DNA from 4 places in the Siminovitchia sp. FSL W7-1587 genome. Region 3 is predicted to be linked to each of the others. Evidence: riboswitches for the same ligand, from Rfam matches in the RefSeq annotation. Region 3 holds a riboswitch; each other region holds the start of a gene.

Region 1 (4,215 bases), 1.0 Mb from region 3:
GCCCATCCGTTCCCATCACGTTACACACTCGTATAGATGATAGAAGTGATGGGTCGGTCCGTATCCTTGTCCAATGTCAAGGCTGTTGGCGATCGCATTTGTAATATAATCTTTGGCCTCATCAATCGCTGTCGGCATTTCCTTTCCTTTCGCCAAGAGGGCGGCAATTGCTGCGGACAGTGTGCAACCTGTCCCATGGACATTTTTCGTTTCAATTCTTTCCCCGCGAAATAGTTGAAACGTTTGCCCGTCGTAATATAAGTCATTGGGGTTTCCCTGCAAGTGCCCGCCTTTAATCAGGACAGCCTGCGCTCCCAGCTTTTTGATCACCCGGCATGCTTCATACATGTCAGGCTCATTATGTATCGGCATATTGGCCAAAACCTCCGCTTCCGGGATATTAGGTGTAACGAGCGAAGCCAGCGGGATAAGGGTTGATTTCAGCTCTTGCATTGTATCTTCTTCAAGCAGCCGGTGTCCCCCCTTGGAAATCATAACAGGATCAAGAACAATGTGTTTTGGTTTATATTTTTTTAAACATTGCGCGACTGTTTGTATAATGTCCGGCGTTGCCAGCATACCGATTTTCACCGCGTCAGCCCCAATATCTTCCAACACGGCTGCGACTTGGTCGTTGATGATGTTTACATCAATGAGTTGTACAGATCTTACTTCAACAGTATTTTGGGACGTAATCGCCGTAATCGCAGACATGCCGAACACCCCTAGAGCGGAAAAAGTTTTTATATCCGCTTGAATCCCCGCTCCTCCACCGGAATCAGATCCGGCGATTGTAAGAGCTGTTTTCATACAGCAAACCTCCGATCGCTGAATGTTTCATGAATACTTTTAATAAAACAAATCCCAGGGCAGCGCCGGCAATGGAACTGGCAGCAAAGGCCGGGACCAATCCAAATAAGGCCGCCTCCCGGCCTAACAGCAATGCCGCAATCGGATAGGCGGCAACAGCACCGATGATCCCGGTTCCAACGACTTCACCTATAAACGCAAACCCTATTCTTTTCGTTTTGGCATACAACCAGCCAGCCAGGAGGGCTCCGATCATGCTTCCCGGATAAGCAAACAACGAGCCTGTTCCTGAAATATTCCGGATTGTCGAAACGATAAATGCTTGGGCTAATGCATAGCCTGGCCCAAATAAAACGGCCGTTACCATATTGGCAAAATGCTGGATTGGAAAAATTTTGGCAAATCCGGCCGGGATAAAGATAACATGGCTCGTGATTGTTGTAAATGCAATGATCATGGCTGTAATGGTCAGTTTTTTAACTCGCATGGAGCAACCTCCGGCTATTAGGATTTAGAGCGTCCAGTTCTGTTGATGATAGTTCATATCCCAGAATAAATATTCATATTTGGAGGTGATAAGGAAGTGCTTTTCCAATTCCGCCAATTCTCTTTCCGGTTTCCCATCTGCTAACTGATTCATGAGATCAATCAGCCATTTTCCAAGAGAAGTAAATTCTTCTGATGAATAGGTTTCAACCCATTTGCGGTACGGGTTGGATTCCAAAGTAGCCCCATATTGTTCTTTTAATCTTTCTCCCGTTTCGGCGTAATGCCAGGCACACGGAAGCAGGCTTGCCACAAGTTCCGCCAATGTTCCGTTATGAGCCACATGCAGCATGTAGCGGGTATATGCCAAATTGACTGGTGCGGGTTCGGTGTTTTCAAGCTCTTCATTCGAAATGCCAAACTCTGCGGCGAATTGGCGATGCAGCTCCATTTCAAAATGGAGGTGTTCATGAAGCAAATGTGAGAACTTTGTCATAATTTCGAGAGTGGGAGCTTTTTGCGCTCCAATAGCAAACAGCTTCACATAATCAATTAAATAGACATAGTCTTGTTTCATATAATATTCAAAAATTTCTTGATCGAGTGTTCCTTTTCCTACCCCTTGGACGAATGGGTGGTTATAGCTTTTTTCCCATATTTCCTTCGCGCTCTCATAAAGCCTGTCCGTAAACAACATTTTTTCAACTTTCATTGGTTCCACTCCTTTAAAAAAGTTTGTACTTCATGATTCCCCACTTTGAAAAAATGAAAAAACCGCTCCCGAAAAGGAAGCGGCTCATCATCATAAAGCAAATCATAATGACGCAGCCTGCTTCCCTACGCTGGCATAAACCAGATCAGGTTCAAAGGGTTTCAATCATCGATTTCTCTCAGCTTTACAGCTCCCCTAGCAGACAAAATTCATTGTTTCAAAGAAGTTATTCAATTATTAGGTGCATGTACTGCCATCATATCATGATATGGACAAAAAGCAAGTTTAATGAATAAATAGGCTCATTACATACACCATTAAAGGGATGGTCACAAGTGCAAGCAGCGTGGAAAAAATAGTCGTTAAGGCCCCCATTTGTTCATCTGCAGAGTATTTGGCAAAGAGAATGGATGCCAGGGTAATCGTCGGCATCATGGATTGAATCAAGACCGTTTGAACGAGTACCGTGTTTAAACTGAAAAAGTGTATCATGAAAATGGAAGCGATCGGCAAAATAATCAATTTTACGGAAATGGGCACCCAAATATGGTTTACCGAACGGCGTACTTGTCCGCGTTTCAGGGTCATGATCATCATTCCGATATAGAACATGGCGAGCGGTGCCGCCAATGCGGCCAATCTGTCCGTCAAGTCAATCAAAAGACCGGGCGGCTTTAATTGAAAATATGCGGTAATAAGACCAACGAAAATGGCTGCTGTCGGAATATTCACCATGGACTTTAATGTTTGCCAAGCAAACTTTCTATTTTTCTGAAGTAAAATGACTCCGACTGTCCAAATGGTCACATCGACTCCAGCATCAAAAATGGCCGCAAACAAAGCCCCCTCTGGGCCCAAAAGTGCCGCACAAAGCGGAATGCCGATAAATCCGGTGTTTCCCAAACCTGAAAGGATGGCAATTTCCCTTATCTTATTGGAACCCCTATGAAATAACCAAGCAAATAAAAAGCCGGTCCCGATTCCAATAAGATTAATAATGATGGAAAGCCCAAAAACGATGGCAATCATTTTAAACATCTGGTCATCCATTTCAACGTGAAAAATACTCGATAAAATAATGCAGGGCATCGCAATATTTACGATCACTTGAATAAATGCTCTGCGAGTATCATCATTTAATGGAGTTGTTTTACCGAGCAACGCGCCAATCATGATCATCAAAGTAATAATGATGATTGACTGAAAAACAACTGTAAATTCCATACGTATCCTACTTTCTGTATAAAAACTGATAATGGCAAAGAAAAAGCGAAGAAATGGACTTCAGGATACTTCCTTTTACCACTTCTTCACTCGTACATTATACATAAGAAAACGGTTAAAACAACAGTTAAGCTTTTAGCGGATAGTATGGATTTTTTGTTATTTGATCAATGGACTTATACTGCAACGGAGAGAACGCTTTCACTTTTGCCAGCCATTTAATCGTTACGGGTGCAGGAATATGTATATTTCCTTCCAACACTAACACACATGAATGATGAACATCAAGCAGACTTATTGATTGATATATTCGCTCTTGAGTCGTCACTTCAACGATATACAACCCTTTTTGCGGCAAATAATAATGTTGGAATACAATATGGGCGACTGTTTTTCCGCTGTATTGATCGAATGATTGGCTTTCCAACATTCCATGCGCACTGTAATGGTTCCCCAAATAATGATGAACGTCCTCCACTTTCCCCTCATCCAAGAGCTTCCTGATTTTACTCGAACTAATCTTTTCACCATTAAAAGCTTTTTTGGGGACTGTTGTTACATCAAATAAGCCTTTTCCATCTAACTTCATTCGTTCCATGTTTCCTTTCCCGCGGTAACCATAGGTAAAATCAAAACCGGCAACGACATGCTTGCTATGTAATCCAGCCACATATTTTTTAATAAAATCTCCCGGTGAAAGTTCGGCAAACTGCTCGGTAAATGTTACAATATATAATTTTTCAACACCCATATTTTTCAATAATCTCTGTTTGTCAGGCAGAGGCGTCAAATAACTCGTTATTTTGTTTTGAACCCGTAAAATATTGCTTGGATGTGGAAAAAATGTCATAACAGCCAATTCTATGCCCTTTTTCTCTGCGATGTCTTTGGCCGTGTCAATCAATGAACGGTGCCCTAAATGGACGCCATCAAAAAAGCCAAGCACCATTACACAAGGTTCATGTTCCTCTCTATTTCCAATA
Region 2 (4,215 bases), 2.1 Mb from region 3:
GGGTAAGCCGGTATGAACGCCTCCGGGAACACAATGATATTGGCCCCTTTTTGGCTCGCTTCTCTGATCAACCGGACCGTCTTTTCGACCCCTTTCACTTTGTCCATCACTTCTGCGCCGGCTTGAACAACAGCGACTTGACACTGTCTTTTTTTCTGCAAAATCATCATCCTTCCACTTTTCTTTCCGGGAAAATATATTTCCACCATCTCCCTCTGATATAGATGTTTCTCCTGCATATCTGGCTACCTTCTGTCGGCAAACTGATGCCAAAATTGCGGCAATCCGAGTGCTTTGTACCTTTGGCAAAAACGAAAAGACCTGAGCCTGATGCAATATCGGGCCCTGGCCTTATTAACGTTTCACTTTTCGTAGCACTTCAAGAGCATTGCTTGTCCCAATTGTTTTTAAGGTTTATAGTTATATAGTGCTGTTTTCATAGACTCATAAGAGTTGTTCCAAAAGTCCGGATTCTCCCTAAAAGATTTTGCCACTTGTTTTACCATCACTTTAAATTTTTCATCGTACCCTGGATCATCCTTCGGCGGCAAGTCTTTTTTGAACCCGTCAACAAACTTTTTTGTAAAATCTGTAATCGGTCCCCATTTCGCCACTTCATTTCCGTTTTCGTCTATAAAAATAAAAATCGGAATAATTCGTTTTTCATTCGTCAAATATCGGTCCATCAGTTCCAAGTTTTGATCCCGGAGCAAAAAGCGGACCGGCATATCCGTTTTTTCAGCCAAACGGAGCAAAACAGGGATGTTCAGCATACAATGTCCGCACCAAGGTTCTGCCAAGACAATGACCCGCAATTGCTTGTCTTTTATGGATTGAAAAAAGCGCTCATCCTCCGGGGGAGTAAACTGATCATAAACCCGCGAAAAGCCGTCCTTGTGATATTCAAGTGTTTCGATATATTCATCCGGCGTCAACCCTTTTTCATACCAATTATGTAAATCCATTCTCTTCATCTCCTTTTCCACTTTTATACTAAGAGTACTTCAATAAAATAGATTGTGTAAACCAAACCGCATTCTTCCGTTGTTTCAATTTCGCCAAATCGGTTAAAGTAAAAAGAGATTCCATTTGGAAGAGGTGTTAAGATGCATCCCATCGTATTGTTTGACGGCGAGTGCCATTTTTGTGATGCCAGTGTCCAATTTATCATTCAAAACGATCCAGAAGGAAAGATTCACTTTGCTTCTTTACAAAGCGACATCGGCCAAAAATTATTAAAAGCCCAGGATGTACCTGCCCATATCGACAGCATGATGTTAATCGACGAAAACAAAGTGTACTATAAATCGGCAGCAGCACTGCGGATATGCAGCCATTTGAACGCACCTTGGAAATGGTTATATCCATTGATGGTCGCTCCTTATCCAATCCGCAATCTATTTTATGACTTGATTGCGAAAAACCGTTACAAATGGTTTGGCAAAAAAGAAAGCTGTATGCTTCCGCCGCCGGATATACGCGCCCGATTTTTATCGTAGCAAAAGAACTTGTCACATCCACTTCGGATTTGACTCAAAAGCGGCACTTGGCCGGAGGGGGTTCGCTCAAATGGCGCTCCCTCCGACTTTTGCTTTATTTTCATTCCAGACTCTTGAAAGAGGCTGTTTGTCTGCCGATATTCCCAACATTCCACCCTGAATACAACTTGACAGGCGTTTGACCAAGCTCAAACTGTTCGGGCCGATATTCCCAACATTCCCCCCTGAATACAACCGCCGGAAAGCACCAAAGCGGTCTTGTCATGAAGCCGCCGTTGGCATGCCCTTGCCGGGGCCAAGAGCAATATTGCGCTTTCAAGTCGGGGAGAGGGAGCGGACTTCCCCTCTGACGACCTTTTCTTCGCCCCCCGATCATTCTTTTTCTAAATCCTTCACAAGCTAATCATAGAAGCCTCCGTATTCCCTAGTACACGATTTAGCCGAACTTTCACTTTCACAAAAAATAAGCAGCAAGCCCTTTGGCCGTGGGTTGTGCCGCTGCTTTCTACCTTTTCCATTATTTTACTTGAAGCAAACGGGGCGCCGTTGTGACGAGCAAAGCGATCACGATAAAACATGCCAATGAAGAGATAATGTAAGAAGTGCCGTTGGAAATCAGTGAATAAAGAAAAGCGGATTGACCCGAAGGTGCAAACTTACCCCAAAAAATGATTCCGGCTATGAAATGCCAAGTATATCTGGCAAAGCCGCCAACAAAGATCGCTGCAAACAAGAGCAGTACGAGCCTTGTTTTTCCTTCAGACCTTACAGCCTTTTGCACTGCAGGCGCAAACCATCCTGCCGCTCCAACAAAGCTAAAAGCAACGAAAAATTCAATGAATCCTTGCAGAGGCGTTAATATTTGTCCCGCGGCTTCCCCGGAAACTACTTGCAACATCCCCCACAAAAAACCTGCAGCAAAACCGGCTTTAGCCCCCCAACGAAGCGCCACAATAAAAATAGGCACCATGGCAAACGAAAATTTGATCGCCGGCGTTACCTGAATCGATGGAATCATGTCCAGCATCATCGCAAATGCCGCAAAGATCGCTACCTCGATCAAAATGCGTAAAGACATCTTTTTTCCCATAAAAAAACCCCCTATGATGTAATAACCGACCGTAACCATAGGGGAACAAAGACAATGAAATACTCCATTGCCTTCACACCTCAAATAACCATCCCTGCGCTGGAATTAACCAACAGGTTCTAAGGGTCTGGAACGAATCCACTCTCAGCCAAAAGCTCCCCCTGGCACGCCGATTCAACTACTATCCTTTATTGTAATCTTTTTTTGAAAAATTTCAATATTTGTTATTGCAAGTTTGATACCCGCCAATACTGTGAAGCCATCGTCCCCGACATCCATTCCAGGCCTTGGTCCTGCGCCTGATGGACAGGCTCCCATACTGCTTGGGATTGAGCGTCCGATTGAACATATACTTCATGGTGAGGCGACTGATCATGCTTCCCGGAAATATCATACAAACCATCCCGCCAAAAAGTGGCACAAACTTCATAGTCGACAGCCGGGGAAACAACAAGCGGGTTTTTCACGGAATGTGTAAGCCGAAACATCGCTTTTTCACTGGATTTCTCGATCTCTTCCACTTCCATGCCCTCACTGGATGCTGTTGCTCTATCCTTCATTCTTTTCGTCCATCCGTATCCCCTCGTTTCTCCCACATCTTTCTCAAACTGTATGTGCGGAGTTCCTCCACCAAGCCGCACATGGACTTCTGCTTTCGTTCTGTAATTGGAAGAATGGGGATCAAACCCCCGATTGTCCCCTTGAAAATAACGATACGGAGAAAAAAAGTTGGGGTTTTTTATCCACTTGTTGTTTAAAAATGTTTGATAAAGAAAACGCCAATCAGTTTCGGAATCCTTTCCATTTGACTGTAAAACTTGTTCAATGGCACGAATCTTTTTTGTCATCCGGAACCTCTCCATCGTGGCGTCTTTTTCCCTTTTTCGCCCTCGTTTAAAAAATCCGATGATTCCCGCCGCCAAAAATTTTGGTTCATTTAAATCCTCTTCCGAATACGGAAGGATTCGCTCCGCCTCGATCGAGTATGTATACTCGGCATCCTGCCGGACAGTTTTGTCCGTGTAAAAGCAATTTGTAACACATGCAAGCTTTTCTCCATTGCGCTTGATTATATATTCACTGACCCCGGATATGGGCTCCCAACCCAAACTGATAAGCGAACGCGATACAACAGTCGTTACGATGAGATCCTTAAGAATATTACTTTCATCATTTTTTTCCGGCTTTGTCGCTGTTTGGATTTTTACTGGTCCAGATGTTATTTCCATCATTTCCACGGTGTATAAATAACTCGTTGCCGGGTCCAGCCCCTTATCCGAAAAACAAATGTCGGAACCGCTGTATATTAACTGACCTTCTCTGTACAAACGGTAGAAGCCTATTCCTTCTTTCCAACGAAACGTGATGGCGTTCGTGGATTGCTCAATAGACTCAAGCTGGATGTCAGGCAGATTCGGCACCGATCGCTTTCGCCGTTTGGCAACAAACATAAGGATTCCGGCCAGACTCGCCAATGCAGCAAAAGACCGTTTGACCATAGAGTCACCCCCTAGTTGAAGTTCATTATTTAATACCCAAAAATATAACCGACAACACTTTCTGAAATTTGGCCGTAATAAGCGCACAATCGCACTGTAAAGAAGAGAAGTCAACTCCGCGATACCG
Region 3 (4,215 bases):
GCCAACGACATGACGGGAGATGAGAAAGAATTCGGCCACATTGGAAAAGGGGCATTGCTTAGAATTTTTGACCGCTCAATGGTTATGCTTAAAGGGATGCGGGAGTTTGTTTTGGACATGGCCGAAACACATGACATTCCGTACCAATATTTTGTCTCCCCGGGAGGAACAGATGCGGGCCGTGTACATACTTCCAACGAAGGGGTGCCTAGTGCGGTGATCGGGATTTGCGCACGCTATATCCACACACATGCGTCGATCGTTCATGTTGATGACTATGCGGCGGCGAAAGAACTCCTCGTTCGCCTTGTAAAAGCAAGTGATTGGTCGGCAGTGAAGACGATTCGACAACAATAATCGCATTTAGAAAAGATCAGTAGAGTAGGAGTGGCTTTATGATTGTTGCTGTTGGCTCACAAAACAAGGCGAAATTAAAAGCTGTACAGAGAGCTTTTCAAGAACTGGAAATAGAAGCCGAAATTGTGCCGGTCGATGCGCCATCGCATGTAAGTGCCATGCCTTTTTCCGATGAAGAAACGATACACGGGGCCATCCATCGTGCCGAATTTTGTTTGGAAAATAGTAGAGCTGATGTGGCAATTGGTTTGGAAGGCGGTGTTACGGAAACTACTTTTGGGTTATTTTTGTGCAATTGGGGATCATTGGCTGAAAAAGGAAAAAAGCCGCTGCTTGCTGGTGGAGCCCGAATTTTGCTGCCGGAGGAAATTGCGGGTCGCCTGCGCATGGGAGAAGAGTTGGGGCCCGTGATGGACGATTATAGCAAACGGAGCGGGATCAGTTCCAATGAAGGAGCAATCGGCATTTTCACGAATGGGCGAATTGAACGGGCTGAAATGTTCAAACATATTATAAAGCTGCTGATCGGGCAAAGAGAAAAGAAACATTACGTCAAGAAGTAGAGAAACGCGCGGGACACAGTTTGTAACTGCTCCCTGCGCGTTTCATATTTTCCGTTAATTATGTCCATGTCCTAAGGATAAGTACAATGTGGACAACCGTTTGTATTCTCATTTCTATTGTCTATTTGCTATCGGTTCTATTCAACAAATTTCAGGTGATAGGGACCTATTCAATAATATATGAGAGCGCTTTTATTGCTTGGTTCACTGTTTCCACTGTTGCGTTAGCTTTTCGGGACAACTCTTTTAACGGATGGTGGAGATTTTCCGGACGGATTAAGATGAGCGGTTTTCCCAATGCGACGGCAGCGCTCGCGTCCATGGCCGTATTCCACTGCTTGTACTTCTCTCCAAACAGGGCAATAACGAGGTCTGATTTGTGCATGAGGACTTGTGTTCTTAGATTGTTAAAGCTGGAAGCTGCCGCGTCCCGGTAGATGGCATTGGGCTGCTCTCCAAGAATTTCTTCACCAATGGCGTCTGAGCGGTTATGATCTTCCATTGGCCCGACAAAGTCGATCGGCAGCTTGAGGGCTTGTGCTTTTTCTTTGATTTCCTCGCGCCATGTGCTGTGGATTTCTCCAGCCAAATATACGGTTAATCTCACGATATTCTCTCCTCCTTTGCATTTACATTTATCATATCATCAACTACGCCTTTTTTCTTGCAAACTCTATTTGCTTTTTTTGAATAAATAGGATATATATATAGGGGCAGGAATGTTAATTACATACGGGAAACACTAGGGGTGCCAAAAGCTGAGAGAGGATTTCCTCAACCCTTTTAACCTGATCTAGGTAATGCTAGCGCAGGGAAGTGGAGAAGATGCGTATTCATATTCTCATGTTTGTTTACGCATGCCTTTTATTAGATGGGTCAGAGCCACTTCTTTTTAAGAAGGGCTCTTTTTTCATGCATGGTGCCTTGTATTTCTCGAAAAAAAGAAAGGAGGGCTCATAAGCAACCATTTCAAGAAAGGAGTTTTTAAGATGGGTGAAGCTCTTGTTTTTCAACAAGTATCTTTTGCTTATGACTCGAATGTACACCAGGCTGTACTTCAAGATGTCAGCTTTTCAGTGAAAAAAGGCGAGTTTGTAAGTGTTGTTGGTCCAAGCGGTGCGGGGAAAAGTACACTGTTCCGACTTGTATCAGGGCTTGAGAAGCAAAACAGCGGACGCATTTTGGTGAATGGAAAGGAGCTTTCCGACAGGCAAGGGCACGTCGGATATATGTCTCAAAAGGATGGGCTGCTCCCATGGCTTTCAGTCGTTGATAATGCCGCCTTGCCACTTATATTAAAAGGGTTCAGCAGAAAAGAAGTGTGGCCCGAGGTCATTAAAAAGCTGGAAGCATTTGGTTTGAAGGATGTTGAGCATCGCTATCCCGATGAATTGTCCGGAGGGATGCGGCAGCGTGTTTCGTTTCTGCGTGCCTTGTTGGGCGGGTCTGATTTATTACTACTTGACGAGCCATTCAGCGCACTTGATGCCGTTACAAAAACGGTCATGCATGAATGGCTGCTTGATCAATGGGCTGAATCGGGGAGAACCATTTTGTTTATTACTCATGATGTTGAGGAAGCGCTGTTTCTTTCCGACCGCGTACTATTATTCAGCGAAAAGCCGGTAAGTCATTTGGAAGAAATTCTGGTTCCGCTTGACAGGCCGAGGATGGTCGAGGATTTAAAAGATCCTGCTTTCACCGAATTAAAAGAAAAATTATTGCTTGATTTAAGAAAATTGGTGACGTTATGACTTTTTTAAAAAAATACGGCTTATCGATCCTGCTCGTATTATTGCTTTTAGTTGTATGGGAGATTGGCGCCCGCTTATATGGAAAGCCTTTTATCCTGCCATCACCTTTACAAATTGTGGACAGACTGTGGGAACTCAGAAGCGTTCTTTTTGTTGGACATTTGCCGTCCACAAGTCTGATCATGCTGATTGGCCTCTTATTGTCACTGGTGTTTGGTGTCGGCTTATCCATCTGGATGCATAAGAGTGATATTGTAAGGAAGGCGTTTTTCCCTTTGCTTATCGCTTCGCAAACGATACCCATTATTGCGCTTGCGCCGATATTCGTCCTTTGGTTTGGCTATTCCCTTTGGAGCAAAATCGTTGTGACCGTGCTCATCACTTTTTTTCCGATTACGGTTAATACGTTTGACGGTCTGCGGTCCGCCGATATTCACTTAAAAGAAACACTTCAAGCGATGGGGGCCACAAAACGACAGATATTTTATAAGGTGGAGCTTCCGTCGGCATTACCCCATTTCTATTCGGGATTAAAAGTAGCCGTTACATTGAGCGTCATCGGAGCGGCCATCGGGGAGTGGCTGGGAGCTGACAAGGGGCTTGGATACTTTAGTCGAAGAATGATGACACAATTTGATGGAGCGGGAGTGTTTGCGCCAATCGTTCTGTTATCGCTGACGGGCATTATGTTGTTTTTGCTTGTCGCTTGGCTTGAAAAAATAACGATGAAATGGAGAAATATAAAATGAGAAAGAGAATTGTATTCTATTGCGCATTATTCGCTGTAATGCTGCTTTCGGCATGTGGGGGAGAACAGGGGGAAACTGCTTCCAGCCCAGATAAAACGAAGGAAACGGATAAAGAATTACAATCTTTTGACATTATGCTGGACTGGTATCCCAACGCCGTCCATAGTTATTTATATGCTGCAAAGGAAAAAGGTTTTTTTGAAGAGGAAGGACTGGATGTGAACATCCGTTTTCCTGCCAATCCAACGGACCCTATTAATCTGGCAGCTACAGGAGATATTGAACTTGGCATCGGTTATCAATCTGATGTGATCACGGCAAGGGCTGATGGGGTACAGGTAAAATCGGTCGCTGCGATTGTCAGAAGTCCGCTCAATCATATTATTTATTTGAAAGACAGTGATATAAAGAGACCGAAAGATTTGGAAGGAAGAACAGTCGGCTGGCCGGGAACGCCGCTTAATGAACCGCTCGTACAAACAATCGTGGAGTCTGATGGCGGAGATATGAGCAAGGTGAAGATGACGGACGTCGGTTTTGAGCTGAATGCGGCGATTGCGACAAAGCGGGTGGATGCGGTTACCGGTGCTTTTATCAATCATGAAGTCCCTATGCTTGCCAACCAAGGAGTAGAAACGGAGCATTTTAATCCAGTAGATTATGGTGTTCCAAGTTACTACGAGCTGGTGTTTGTCACAAATGATGATACATGGAAAGAAAAAGAAGATTCAATCCGTTCTTTTTGGAAGGCAGCTTCAAAAGGGTATGAGTTTATGAAAGAAAACCCGGAAG
Region 4 (4,215 bases), 1.9 Mb from region 3:
CCAGAATCAGCACTAAAATGCCCGGAATACCGAGGCCGACTGTAATCATTATCGTTGTTAAGCTGCTTTCATCCATAATGCGAGACAAAATCATTGCGATAATGATCATAAAACTGTTTCCAAAGAAAAATCCGAAAAAGGATGCCAGGACGGCATCTTTTTTTGTTCGAGCCCATCTTGAAATGTCCGGTGAAATCGTCGCCCCGACAACAAAAATGCTGATGACGAGCGAGATGGCCATCCCAAACGTAAATGTGTTTTCTACAGGGGCGTTCAGTTCGCTCGCGCCAAATTGCCGAATGGCCAGCCCCACTGCCGCCAAGACAAGGATGAGTAGCAGTGGAACGGACCATGAGCTTAATTTTTCAATCGCTTTATAGCCGATCACCGCGGTTGTCATCATTAATACTCCGCCGATTGCAGCCAACAACGGGACAGGAGCTTTTAATCCGAGCGCACCTTCAATGGCGGCATACGCATTCTCGGCAAAGAATCCGGCTTGGACACCGAACCAGCCCAGTAAGGAAATCGCCATAAATAAGGACACAAGCTTTGCTCCCGAAATGCCGAATGTAAATCTGGAAATCATTGATGTGGATAATCCGGTTACCGCTCCGACGTAGGCGCAAAAAGCGGCTAAGATGCCTAAAATGGCAGAACCGATCAAGACCGCCCACAAAGCGTCTTGAAAGGCCATGCCTTTTCCGAGTTCCGCCCCGAACAGCATCGCGGATAAGTCGATGCCAACCGCGATCCAAACGAGGCTGATGGAAAACCATGCTTTCCTCTCGCTCATCGGAACGGCTTCTCTGGCGTAATCATTTTTCATTTTCATATCCTCCCAGCAAAATCCTCATGATGTAAAGAGCTTCTTCTATTTGATGTTGCAGTTGTTTTTGATCGTACAGATTTATTTCCCAAAAAACCCCATCCATGATTACGACAAATTGTTTGATGAGCCTTGTCGCCTGATATTCAGTTATAGACGGGATGTCCCGTGTAATCAGCGTCAATAAAGAGTTAATCAACCAGTCGTCAAACTGTTGGATATGCTCCTGAAGATACTCATGGATTTCCGGCGGCGGTGCGGTGACAAGAGAAATGTAGGCATTCGTTTCCTCGTTATTCTCTTGGTGATAGGCGACCGCTCCTTTGATAAGCGCTTCAAAAATGTCAAAAATCGGCCGATCATGCACTTTTTGAAGAATTGACTGCATTTCTATGAAATGATCTTTTAATAGCTTTTGAAAAGCCGCCAAAAACAGCGCTTCTTTATTTTTGTAAAAAAAATAAATCGATGCTGGTTTTATGCCGACTTCTTTGGCAATATTCCGCATCGTGGCACCGTGGTAATTGAATTTGGAATATTCGCGAATGGCAGCTTGCAAAATCTTGTCTTTTGTCAAAAAATTCCACACCACCTAACAAGTGTTAGGTTAATGATAATGGAGCTTTTGGCGAAAATCAATAGGATAATAGAGGATGCCGGATAAGTGCTTGTTTCTTAGACAGGCAGTTTTAGGCAATCGCGAACGGCTTTTCTTTATGCCCCACAAACTTCTTGTTTCTAACTATCATCCGAATCCAGTATTTTTTCCTTGAAGGTTTTATTGAGTGGATCTTATTGGATTGAAGGTTTTATTGAATGGAAAATCTTATTGAAATCTCTATTTTACGTATCATCTGAAGGGAGATAGATTGAGGGCACATCATGACAAAAGGTTCATTTTTGTCATATCTCTTGTTTTTTTATTCTAAATTTGTATAATATTAAGTAAATCTAATAGCAATAACTGGGGGTGCCCAATGAGTTGGGCTGAGAGGAGAAACACGATGAAGTTTCTTGACCCTTTGGACCTGATCTGGTTAATGCCAGCGTAGGGAAGTTAGTCGGCAGTTTTGGGATACAGTATATGCAAGCCGGGTCCAGTCTTTCTTTGTGGACCCGGCTTTTTAATGTATCTGCCTCCAAGCTGTGTATTCAGATCTCGTCCTTTCAATTATTTTGTAGAGGAGAGATTTTTTTATGTCCATGTCATTCACAAATGAAAAAAATGGTACAGTCATGTTTCAATTTCCAGGAAGCAAAAAAGTGTATGTAGAGGGGTCAAGGCCTGATATCAGGGTTCCCATGCGGGAAATTATGTTGAGTGAGACGAAAACGGAGGCCAAAGTGGAAGCGAATTCTCCTGTTCGAGTATATGATACAAGCGGTCCATATACGGATCCTGATGTTAACGTAGACATTGCCAAAGGCTTGCTTCCGCTTAGAAGCAAGTGGATTCAAGAACGAGGGGATGTAGAAGAATATGAAGGCCGGGAAATGAAACCGGAAGACAATGGCTTTAAATCCAATCATGACCCGCGTGCCGATCGTCATATTTTTCCCGGGTTAAAGCGTAAACCACTCCGCGCCAAAAAAGGCGCAAACGTTACCCAGCTGCATTACGCCAAAAAAGGGATTGTTACACCTGAAATGGAATTTATTGCAATTCGTGAGAATATGAAACCAGAATTTGTCCGGGATGAAGTGGCAAGCGGCAGGGCGATCATTCCTGCAAACATTAATCACCCAGAGGCTGAGCCCATGATTATTGGGAGAAACTTTCATGTGAAAATCAATGCGAATATTGGGAATTCCGCGGTAACGTCCTCCATCGAGGAAGAAGTCGAGAAAATGACTTGGGCAACACGCTGGGGCGCTGATACAATCATGGATCTATCAACAGGGAAAAATATCCATACAACCCGTGAATGGATTATTAGAAACTCTCCGGTTCCGATTGGGACAGTTCCCATTTACCAGGCCTTGGAAAAGGTAAATGGAGTTGCGGAGGATCTTACATGGGAAGTATATCGCGATACTTTGCTGGAGCAGGCGGAGCAGGGGGTCGATTATTTTACCATTCATGCCGGCGTTCTGTTGCGATATGTTCCTTTGACAGCCAATCGTGTTACAGGAATCGTCTCCCGGGGCGGGTCTATTATGGCCCAATGGTGTCTGTATCACCATAAAGAAAACTTTCTTTATACTCATTTTGAAGAAATATGTGACATCATGAAGACTTATGATATCGCCTTTTCGTTAGGGGATGGCTTGCGTCCGGGGTCGATTGCGGATGCAAATGATCAAGCGCAGTTTGCGGAGTTGGAGACGCTTGGTGAACTGACGAAAATAGCCTGGAAGCATGATGTCCAAGTGATGGTGGAAGGGCCGGGGCATGTGCCGATGCATCTTATTAAAGAAAATATGGACAGGCAAATGGAAGCCTGCCAAGAAGCTCCCTTTTACACGCTAGGACCACTGACAACCGATATTGCTCCTGGGTATGATCACATTACCTCCGCTATTGGCGCTGCAATGATTGGCTGGTATGGAACCTCCATGCTTTGCTATGTCACCCCAAAAGAACATTTGGGACTTCCGAATAAAGATGATGTTCGGGAAGGGGTCATCACTTATAAAATCGCCGCACATGCGGCAGATTTGGCGAAAGGCCATCCGGGTGCGCAGATGAGAGATGACGCACTTTCCAAAGCCCGATTCGAATTTCGCTGGGAAGACCAATTCAACTTATCATTGGATCCGGAACGGGCAATGGAATATCATGACGAGACTCTTCCGGCTGATGCGGCCAAAACAGCGCATTTCTGCTCCATGTGCGGACCCAAATTTTGCAGCATGAGAATTTCTCATGACATTCGTAAATATGCGGAAAAAAACAACTTAAACACGCAGGAAGCATTTGAAAAAGGAATGCAGGAAAAAGCGGCTGAATTCCAAAAAGCCGGAAGCAGTATATACCAATAATTTTCTCTGGAGGTTTTCCGTATGAATGTACAAAAAATAAGAGAGGAAATTAAGCAGTTGGAAAGGAAAATAGAGGTATTGCAGGTACGGTTAAATGAAATCCAACAAGCCTGCGACCATCATTTTATTGGCGATGCATATTATGAAACCTGCAGCAAATGCAATAAGGTGAATGTATTATATTATTAATGGTTCACTACTAAAAGCCCCCGAAAGGAAACTGATATGCTCCCCTAAAGGTAGACAGATAAAAAATAAAAATCTGTTTTCCTTAAGGGGAGTTTTTTTCTAAAAAAGCGATTTGCGACCCCGCTTCCGAAAATATGCCTGCTTAAGGATCGCCCGGGAAATAGGGTGCTTACATCCATGGTGGGATTGCCAAGTGCTATCCCGTCCTTATCGGT

What was found. Region 3 has a riboswitch for thiamine pyrophosphate ahead of NST31_RS16740 (ABC transporter ATP-binding protein). Riboswitches for the same ligand answer to the same signal wherever they lie in the genome.
Region 1: it holds a riboswitch for thiamine pyrophosphate, as region 3 does, so the genes downstream of both, tenA (thiaminase II) here and NST31_RS16740 (ABC transporter ATP-binding protein) in region 3, are expected to answer to the same signal.
Region 2: it holds a riboswitch for thiamine pyrophosphate, as region 3 does, so the genes downstream of both, thiT (energy-coupled thiamine transporter ThiT) here and NST31_RS16740 (ABC transporter ATP-binding protein) in region 3, are expected to answer to the same signal.
Region 4: it holds a riboswitch for thiamine pyrophosphate, as region 3 does, so the genes downstream of both, thiC (phosphomethylpyrimidine synthase ThiC) here and NST31_RS16740 (ABC transporter ATP-binding protein) in region 3, are expected to answer to the same signal.

What each region holds. Positions count from the first base shown of each region.
Region 1 covers NZ_CP150169.1:43,281-47,495, reverse strand. Annotated here, with positions in the region: gene thiM (hydroxyethylthiazole kinase) at 1-16, opposite strand, end outside; gene thiD (bifunctional hydroxymethylpyrimidine kinase/phosphomethylpyrimidine kinase) at 16-810, opposite strand; gene thiW (energy coupling factor transporter S component ThiW) at 779-1,297, opposite strand; gene tenA (thiaminase II) at 1,322-2,008, opposite strand; TPP riboswitch at 2,114-2,215, opposite strand; gene NST31_RS00235 (AEC family transporter) at 2,294-3,232, opposite strand; gene NST31_RS00230 (adenylyltransferase/cytidyltransferase family protein) at 3,360-4,215, opposite strand, start outside.
Region 2 covers NZ_CP150169.1:1,429,771-1,433,985, forward strand. Annotated here, with positions in the region: gene NST31_RS06620 (carbon-nitrogen hydrolase family protein) at 1-167, opposite strand, end outside; gene NST31_RS06625 (thioredoxin family protein) at 408-965, opposite strand; gene NST31_RS06630 (thiol-disulfide oxidoreductase DCC family protein) at 1,107-1,499, shown strand; gene thiT (energy-coupled thiamine transporter ThiT) at 2,017-2,589, opposite strand; TPP riboswitch at 2,664-2,761, opposite strand; gene NST31_RS06640 (DUF3238 domain-containing protein) at 2,814-4,088, opposite strand.
Region 3 covers NZ_CP150169.1:3,542,565-3,546,779, forward strand. Annotated here, with positions in the region: gene NST31_RS16725 (M42 family metallopeptidase) at 1-357, shown strand, start outside; gene NST31_RS16730 (DUF84 family protein) at 396-920, shown strand; gene NST31_RS16735 (YtoQ family protein) at 1,087-1,527, opposite strand; TPP riboswitch at 1,655-1,752, shown strand; gene NST31_RS16740 (ABC transporter ATP-binding protein) at 1,910-2,674, shown strand; gene NST31_RS16745 (ABC transporter permease) at 2,671-3,423, shown strand; gene NST31_RS16750 (ABC transporter substrate-binding protein) at 3,420-4,215, shown strand, end outside.
Region 4 covers NZ_CP150169.1:1,644,487-1,648,701, reverse strand. Annotated here, with positions in the region: gene NST31_RS07730 (cytosine permease) at 1-829, opposite strand, end outside; gene NST31_RS07725 (TetR/AcrR family transcriptional regulator) at 819-1,406, opposite strand; TPP riboswitch at 1,786-1,901, shown strand; gene thiC (phosphomethylpyrimidine synthase ThiC) at 2,027-3,811, shown strand; gene NST31_RS07715 (serine protease) at 3,833-4,000, shown strand.